Gloeothece verrucosa PCC 7822: one gene and its partner. The protein of the gene in region 2 binds, or shares a complex with, the protein of the main gene of each other region. Links are inferred from orthologs where the notes say so. Each region holds a gene or a part of one and is shown on either strand. Other genes may lie near its edges.

What was found. The genes of interacting proteins can lie anywhere in the genome.
Region 1: the proteins of uvrA (region 2) and mfd are in contact, whole or in part, in a crystal structure (PDB 4DFC), measured with the Escherichia coli proteins. The link is inferred for Gloeothece verrucosa PCC 7822 from one-to-one orthologs.

Annotation. Positions count from the first base shown.
Region 1 is NC_014501.1:5,471,908-5,476,409, reverse strand. The notes cover bases 1-4,060. They hold mfd (transcription-repair coupling factor), read left to right. Parts: upstream 1-350; coding sequence 351-3,860; downstream 3,861-4,060. Other genes in these bases: CYAN7822_RS24555 (DUF29 domain-containing protein), read left to right, coding at 3,959-4,060; CYAN7822_RS24565 (DUF1269 domain-containing protein), read left to right, coding at 1-70. Also shown: more of CYAN7822_RS24555, read left to right, coding at 4,061-4,426; CYAN7822_RS40220 (ImmA/IrrE family metallo-endopeptidase), read right to left, coding at 4,455-4,502. UniProt on the Escherichia coli protein: Couples transcription and DNA repair by recognizing RNA polymerase (RNAP) stalled at DNA lesions. Mediates ATP-dependent release of RNAP and its truncated transcript from the DNA, and recruitment of nucleotide excision repair machinery to the damaged site.
Region 2 is NC_014501.1:2,698,911-2,703,300, reverse strand. Bases 503-4,008 are described here. They hold uvrA (excinuclease ABC subunit UvrA), read right to left. Parts: upstream 3,631-4,008; coding sequence 703-3,630; downstream 503-702. Other genes in these bases: CYAN7822_RS35655 (PEP-CTERM sorting domain-containing protein), read left to right, coding at 3,903-4,008; CYAN7822_RS11850 (PEP-CTERM sorting domain-containing protein), read left to right, coding at 503-611. Outside these bases: more of CYAN7822_RS11850, read left to right, coding at 1-502; more of CYAN7822_RS35655, read left to right, coding at 4,009-4,013; CYAN7822_RS11840 (HPF/RaiA family ribosome-associated protein), read right to left, coding at 4,077-4,390. UniProt on the Escherichia coli protein: The UvrABC repair system catalyzes the recognition and processing of DNA lesions. UvrA is an ATPase and a DNA-binding protein. A damage recognition complex composed of 2 UvrA and 2 UvrB subunits scans DNA for abnormalities.

The DNA.
Region 1 (4,502 bases), 2.8 Mb from region 2 along the record:
ACTAATTCAGTCAAATTTATCCAATGAACAGGAAGCTAAACTAAGGGAGCATTTCAGTCCAGAATTCTAGTTAAAAGAGCTAGTGAAAACTTAATGAAAAACCATCAATCACAGAGTTATAGCTAACCGGAAAAAACTAACTAAATAACAAAAAGTCTTCAAAAATTTGTGGCGATTTTAACGAGGGTTGATGGGTCAAGATGAATTAAGATTATTACCGTCAAACAAGAGTTTCAAAAAGTAATAGAATTGTCAATCAGCCAACAAAGGCTATATACCCTTGTCTATCGCTATCTCGATCTGACACAATGATCATATTGGTGGGTATATATAGATTTGCAGAACCATCTATGAGCTTTGATTCAATCATTCGTGCCATCGGGCGATCACCCCTAACAACTGAACTCCTCGGTAAACTCAAACGCCATCAAGCCTTACAGTTAAGCGGCATTCCCCGTTTACCTAAAGGACTGATCGCCTCTAGTTTGGCACAAACTGAAAATCATAACTTATTAATCATCTGCCCGACATTAGAAGAAGCCGGACGTTGGGCGACGCAACTAGAGGCCATGGGATGGAAAACGGTTCATTTTTATCCCACTTCAGAAGGTTCCCCCTATGATCCCTTAAACCCTGAATCTGAGATGATTTGGGGGCAATTACAAGTTTTATCAGGCATTAATAACCCTGAAGCCTTTGTTCAGGGTGAACGGGAAAACTCAAAACAGCAATATGCTTTAGTCACCACAGAGAAAGCCTTACAGCCGCATCTGCCCCCACCCCAACAATTGTATGCTTATTGCCTGAACTTCCAACAGGGAATGACTCAGGAAGTCAAAACCTTAGATACAGCCTTAACGCGGCTAGGATATGAACGGGTTAACTTAGTAGAAACCGAAGGACAATGGAGTCGCCGGGGGGATATCGTGGATATATTTCCCGTTTCTGCTGAACTGCCCGTCCGTCTAGAATGGTTTGGGGATGAATTAGAACAACTGCGGGAATTTGATCCAGCCACTCAACGATCTTTGGATCAGATCACTCAATTAACCCTAACCCCCATCAGTTACTTTCCCATTATTGCTGATAGTATTTTAAATCCTGAAAAAGTCTTATCACCCTATTTATCGGCTGAACAACTCGAAGGAATAGAAAACCGCAACTTCCCAGAAGGAATGCAGCGATTTTTAGGGCTTGCCTACGAAAAACCCGCCTCTTTATTGGATTATTTGCCGCCCAATACTTTCTGCGTTTTTGATGAAGTCGAACAATGTCAGGCTCATAGTGATCGTTGGATAGAATATATAGAAGAACAATGGCAAGATTTAGACCCCCCCTTGCCAAAAATACATCGAATTTTTCGAGAATCTCTAGAATTGAGTCAGCAATTTCCTATCCTTTACTTATCAGAAATTGCTGAAGAAGTTCCTAAGACAGAAATACCTAATTTAGATTTATCGAGTCGTCCTCTTCCCGTCACTCCCAATCAGTTTGCCAGATTAGCCGAAATATTGCGAGGAAAAAGAGAAATTTATAGCGGCATAAATCTTAATAAATACGCCATTTGGTTAGTTTCTGCTCAACCTTCCCGCACCGTTTCTTTACTCGAAGAACATGATTGTCCTGCCCAATATATCCCCAATCCTCGGGACTATCCTGCTATTGACAAATATCAAACCCAGGATACAGCCATCGCCCTTAAATACTCAGGATTAGCAGAATTAGAAGGCTTTATATTACCCACTTATAGAATTGTTGTTGTCACCGATAAAGAATTTTTTGGACAACAAACATTAGTCACAGGTGCTTATGTCCGTAAACGTCGCCGCGCCGCTTCCAAACAAGTTAATCTAGATAAATTAAGACCCGGTGATTATGTCGTTCATCGCCATCATGGCATCGGTAAATTTATTAAATTAGAAATATTAGAATCTCGAGAATATGTCCTCATTCAATATGCCGATGGAACCTTAAGAATCCCTTCAGATTCATTAGATAGTTTATCCCGCTATCGTCAAACCGGTAATCATCCTCCCGAACTCCATAGAATGGCCGGCAAAGCCTGGGAACAAACTAAACAAAAAGTTCGCAAATCGGTGAAAAAATTAGCAGTAGATTTAATCAATCTCTACGCTAAACGCGCTCAACAAGAAGGCTTTTCCTTCCCAACTGATAGCCCTTGGCAACAAGAATTAGAAGACTCTTTTCCCTATCAACCCACACCCGATCAACTCAAAGCCGTTCAAGAAGTGAAACGCGACTTAGAAAGCGATCGCCCGATGGATCGTTTAGTGTGTGGCGATGTGGGATTTGGCAAAACAGAAGTCGCTGTCCGTGCCATTTTTAAAGCCGTTACCAGTGGCAATAAACAGGTCGCATTTCTTGCCCCGACGACAATTTTAACTCAACAACATTATCATACTCTTAAAGAAAGATTTGCTCCCTATCCTATCAATATTGGTTTACTCAACCGTTTTCGAACTCCTTCAGAAAACAAAGACATTTTACAGCGTTTATCCACAGGAGAATTAGATATCGTCGTCGGAACTCATCAACTCCTCAGTAACAAAATTAAATTTAAAGACTTGGGTTTATTAGTAATCGATGAAGAACAACGGTTTGGGGTAAATCAAAAAGAGAAAATCAAAACCTTAAAAACCCAGGTAGATGTTTTAACCTTAACCGCAACCCCTATTCCTAGAACATTATATATGTCCCTTTCAGGCGTGCGAGAAATGAGTTTAATCACCACTCCTCCACCCTCACGCCGCCCCATTAAAACCCATTTATCCCCTTATAATTCAGATGTGATCCGAACAGCCATTCGCAACGAATTAGACCGAGGAGGACAGATTTTTTATGTGGTTCCTAGAGTAGAAGGAATCGAAGAAGTCGCCGCAGAAATTCGCCAAATGGTTCCTACTGCTAGAATTGCCATTGCACATGGCCAAATGGACGTATCAGAATTAGAAACCACCATGTTAGCCTTTAACAATGGGGAAGCTGATGTTTTAGTCTGTACAACCATTATTGAATCAGGTTTAGATATTCCTAGAGTCAATACCATCATTGTCGAAGATGCCCAAAAATTCGGATTATCCCAACTTTATCAACTGCGAGGGCGGGTAGGGCGTTCAGGAATACAGGCCCATGCTTGGTTAGTTTATCCCCATAAAGCCGCCTTAACAGAAACCGCGCGGCAACGGTTACGCGCCTTACAAGAATTTACTCAATTAGGGTCAGGATATCAATTAGCCACAAGAGACATGGAAATTCGCGGCGTGGGAAATCTTTTAGGGGCTGAACAATCTGGGCAAATGGAGGCTATAGGATTTGATTTATATATGGAGATGCTACAAGATGCCATTCGAGAGATTCAAGGACAAGAAATTCCCAAGGTAGAAGATACCCAAATCGATCTCAAATTGACGGCTTTTATTCCTGCCGATTATATTAGCGATATCAACCAAAAAATGGATGCTTACCGCACCATTGCTACAGCCAATTCACCCGCAGATTTAAAACAAATTGCTGCCGATTTATGCGATCGTTATGGGGCGTTACCTTCTCCTGTAGAACAGTTATTACAGGTTATAGAATTGAAACAGCTTGCCAAGTCTTTGGGATTTTCTCGCATTAAACCGGATGGAAAACAGCACGTTGTTTTAGAAACGCCGATGGAAGAACCGGCTTGGAAGTTGTTAGAGGAAAATTTGCCGAAACATTTGCAAGGACGGTTTGTTTATAGTCCGAAGAAAGTCACGGTGAGAGGGTTAGGGGTTGTGAAACCTAAGAAACAGTTGGAGAGTTTGATTGAGTGGTTGGAGAAGATGAAGGGGGCTTTACCGGAGATAATTTGATCCCCCCAACCCCCCTTAATAAGGGGGGCTTAAAGTCAGGATTAATTAAATAATCAAGTAAAAATGATCTTAAATTTAGCTTTAATTAAGAGGTGAATATGCAGACTTTAGAGGATTTAAAAAACATTTATGAAAGTGATGATGCTCAATGGTTGGAGGAAACTATAAAATTATTAAAAAATAAGCAGTTTGAGGGAGTTGATTTAGAACATTTAATTGAGGAGTTAGAAGAGTTGGGAAGAGAGAAAAAAAATGCTGTAGCAAGTCTGTTAGAACAAATTATTCGTCATTTATTAATGTATCAATATTGGACAGCAGAGCGAGAACAAAATGCTAATCATTGGGAAGCGGAAATCTACAGTTTTAAAACTCAACTCAATCGCCTGCTAACAACTAACCTCGCTAATTATTTACAAGATAATCTTGAAACAATTTATCAGTCTTCGCTAAAATATGTCCAGAAAAAAACTCGACTTAAAAATTTACCCTCTAATAATCCTTATTCCTGGAAGGATTTATTAGATCAGGATTATTTACCGTCGTTTGGTGAAGATGAAAAACAATAAATAAATGTACAGCTAAATTTAGACAGAATTACTCTTTTTTTCGACTGGGTACGGCTTCTCCTAAATAAATTTGTTT
Region 2 (4,390 bases):
CTCTTTTAGCTTTGTCCCCCATAAAACCTATCCAAGCGGCAGAAGTGACCAAGCAAGCTTATTATCAATTTTATTTTTTTTCTGATTTCTTTAGGGACTCAGGCAATGGGTACGTCAGTTTTTCCTATACTAATCCTCAAGGACCCTATACGGATGTATCCTCTTATTTTCAAGCTTCAGTTATTCCGTCCGTTTCTTTTCCTGACCCTGAAATAGTTGACTTACAGGGCGAGGTTTCATTTAATATCGATGAATCAGGTTTTTTAGTAGGCGTTTATGGTGAAAGTAGTGGTTCTTTTGGTTTTGGTGATGGTCGTTATTGTAACGAATTCGGCGGTTGTTTTTCAGGATACGGAAATTATACTCTTTTGCTCAACGGTGATCAATATGATCTAAGTGGTGTAATTTACTTTGAAGAATATAACATTTTCGGTGAGCTAGTTCGCCAAGACTCAGACTCATTAGACTATGGTTCGGAACCAATATATTTTGATCAAATTCAACCTGTTCAATCTGTCCCTGAACCGCTAACGCTTCTTGGTGTAGCAACAGCCCTCAGTTTTGGGACTGTGTTTAAAAGCAAAAAACTTGCCAAAAAAGCCTCTAAATAGACCCCTTTTGCCAAACAAAATTAGGCTGCCTAATGATTTTTAAACCGGTTGATCAAAGTGCCTTGGATGAGTTGTGTCTCCATCCAATTTTTTAAGTTTCAATCATTTTTGGCGGGTGTTGTTTTAAAACAGTATGCAAAAATTGCCCAGTATAAGAGCTATCATTCAGTGCCACTTCTTCGGGGGTTCCTTCGGCAATAATTTCTCCTCCCCTATCTCCTCCTTCTGGACCTAAATCGATAATCCAATCTGCACAACGAATCACATCTAAATTATGTTCGATCACAATAATCGAATTGCCTTTGTCTACTAATCTCTGTAATACATTTAACAAATGATGCACATCATAAAATGATAATCCTGTGGTGGGTTCATCAATTAAATATAATGTTTTTCCTGTGGCGCGGCGCGATAATTCTGAGGCTAACTTGACTCGTTGCGCTTCTCCTCCCGATAAAGTCGGGGCACTTTGTCCTAATTTAACATAACCTAATCCTACATCTACTAAAGTCTGTAAACGGTTGACTGCCCTGGGAATATTTTGAAAGACTTCTAACGCTTCGTCTACCGTCATATCTAACACATCCGCGATAGAATAGCCCTTATATTTCACCTGTAAAGTTTCCCGACTATAACGCGCACCTTTACACACTTCACATTGCACATAGACATCCGGTAAAAAGTTCATTTCAATCACATTTACCCCTTGTCCGGCGCAAGCTTCACATCTTCCTCCTTTGACATTAAAAGAAAATTGTCCGGGTTTATAACCTCTAGATTTGGCTTCTACTGTTAGGGCAAATATTTCTCGAATGCTATCAAATACGCCTGTATAAGTGGCAGGATTAGAACGGGGAGTTCTACCAATGGGAGATTGATCAATCACAATGACTTTATCAACTTCTTCTAATCCTTTTATGACTCCTAACTGTTTCGGTAAGGGAACTGTGCGAGATAAATAATGCTGTAACGCGGGATATAATAATTCATTAATTAGGGTAGATTTTCCCGAACCCGATACCCCCGTAATACAGACCAATTTCCCGAGAGGAATTTCTACATCAATGTGTTTAAGGTTATTCTGATAACAGTCTTTTAACAGCAGAAATGAGCCATTTCCTTGTCTTCTAGTCGGGGGAGTTTCTATTACCCTACGCCCCGATAAATAAGCCCCGGTTAAAGAGGTTTCTGTATTGAGTAAAGTTTCTAGATTGCCTTGACAGACAATTTCGCCGCCATGTCTTCCCGCTTTTGGGCCAATATCCACCAAATAATCAGCAGTGCGGATGGTGTCTTCATCATGTTCCACAACGATTAAAGTATTGCCTAAGTTTCGCAGTTTTTTCAGCGTATTTAATAACCGTCCATTGTCCCGTTGATGGAGTCCGATACTGGGTTCATCTAAGACATATAATACTCCGGTTAATCCTGAACCGATTTGAGTCGCTAATCTGATGCGTTGCGCTTCGCCGCCAGATAAAGTCATAGCCGCTCGATTTAGGGTTAAATAATCTAAGCCGACATCCATGAGAAATTGTAGGCGTGCAATGATTTCTTTGAGGGCGAGTTGTCCGATAACGGCCTGCCTGGGGCTGAGTTTTAAATCGTTGATTCTTTCTAAACAGTCTCGAATCGAAACATCAGTTAAATCAATAATCCGATATTGTCCTAATCTGACGGCCAAGGCTTCAGGTTTGAGTCGTTTTCCTTGACACACTTCACAGGGTTGATTAACGATATATTTTTCCAGTTTTTGTTTAATTAAATCTGAACCAGTATCTTGATAAGAACGATCTAAAATGTTGATGATTCCCGAAAAATTCAGGAAATGACCTTTACTTTTATGGCGAGACTCTCCCTCAAACCAGATCGGCTCATCTCTTCCATACAATAAAATAGTTTGTTGTTCTTCGGTTAATTTATTCCAAGGGGTTTTGATCTCAAAGCCGCAACTTTTCCCCACACTATACAACAGGGAAAGATAATAAGAATTGTCTTTATCTGACCAAGGGGCAATGGCACTATATACGGGTTGCTTGGGGTCAGGAATAATTAGCTCGGGAGAAAAGGTTTTTAGACAGCCTAAACCATGACAATGAGGACAAGCTCCATAAGGGGAATTAAAGGAGAATAATCTCGGTGATAATTCCTCCATGACTGCGCCATGTTCCGGACAAGCGAAGTTTTCTGAAAAGATAATTTCTTGGGGTTTTTTGGTTGTAGCGGCTTGCGGATTTTTTCCGTTTGTGGTATGATTTTCTTCATAATGGGAAAAGTGCGCGTCTTGCGAGGGTTCCTCTAAGATTTCAATAACAGCAATTCCTGTAGAGTGCCGCAAACAGGTGGTTAAAGAATCTACTAAGCGTTCCTCTACCCCTGGCTTTTTGATTAAGCGATCAACAACAATCTCGATATCGTGTTTGTAATTTTTATCTAATTCAATATCATCGGTTAATTCCCGCACTTCCCCATCAATTCTAATGCGGACGAACCCTTGAGAGACGAGACTAGATAAGAGTTGCTTGTGAGTGCCTTTTTTTCCTCGAACCACAGGAGAGAGTATTTGAAAGCGGGTGCGTTCTGGGAGTTCCATCACCCGATCACACATTTGATCGATGGTTTGGGGGGCAATATTGCGATCACAGTGGGGACAATGGGGTTCTCCTGCGCGTCCGAAAAGGAGTCTGAGATAGTCGTATATTTCGGTAACGGTGCCTACTGTGGAACGTGGGTTATGGGAGGTGGACTTTTGATCGATGGAAATGGCCGGACTGAGTCCTTCAATTGCGTCTACATCGGGTTTGTCTAATTGTCCTAAAAATTGTCTTGCATAGGCGCTGAGAGACTCAACGTAGCGGCGTTGTCCTTCGGCAAATATGGTGTCAAAGGCGAGGGATGATTTTCCTGAACCGGATACCCCAGTAAAGACGATCAGTTGATCTCGGGGGAGTTCGAGATCGATGTTTTTGAGATTGTGTTGTCTTGCGCCGCGAATGCGAATACGATTGGGGTTAGACATGAAGCAAGCAAAACTTAACAGTCCTTCATATAATAGCGTTTGCCATAGGGTTTTGGGGTGTTTGTGTTTCGCGCAAAGGTGCAAAGGCGCAAAGGGAATATATTGTCAAAAGGTCTTCATCCTGTTCCTGCCGCTCTATTTTTCTACCAAAAGGGGGATGTCAACCATTGCAACGGTCATTGTAAAGGCTATAGTTATTATAACTTTTTGCAGATTTTTTGGGTTTTGAGGTTGGTAGGAGTTATGCACTCTCGATTAAACACAACGATTTGATGTCCGAAGTTAGTCCTGAACCTTTGACACTTTTAGGCGCGGCAACAGCACTGGGAATAGGAACCGTTTTTAAGCGTCAAAAATCCCCTAAAAATAACCATAAACTTTAGTCAAATTTAAACAGAAACTTCGCCCAACCTTCGGGGTTAGGGCGTTTGATTAATATATTAATACTACTCCCAGCCCAAAGGCGGCTCAACAAGGTTGATATCAGATTTGCCAACATTCGCACCCGGTTTATCGACAATTTGTACTGTGGTAGCTCTGGGCCCTTGATCATCTTCGATGGCCGAATATCGTACACCAGTACCAACCGCTAAACGCTCAAAGTCATTATGAAGGACACTATTGCGATGGAAGTAAATTTCTTCACCGTCTAAAGTTTTTAGAAAGCCATAATCTTGCTCGGGAAATAGCCTAACCACTAAAGCTTCTGTATCTTGGGCTGCACCGGATTTCGCTTGATCACTGTCGCGTTGTTGTCGGG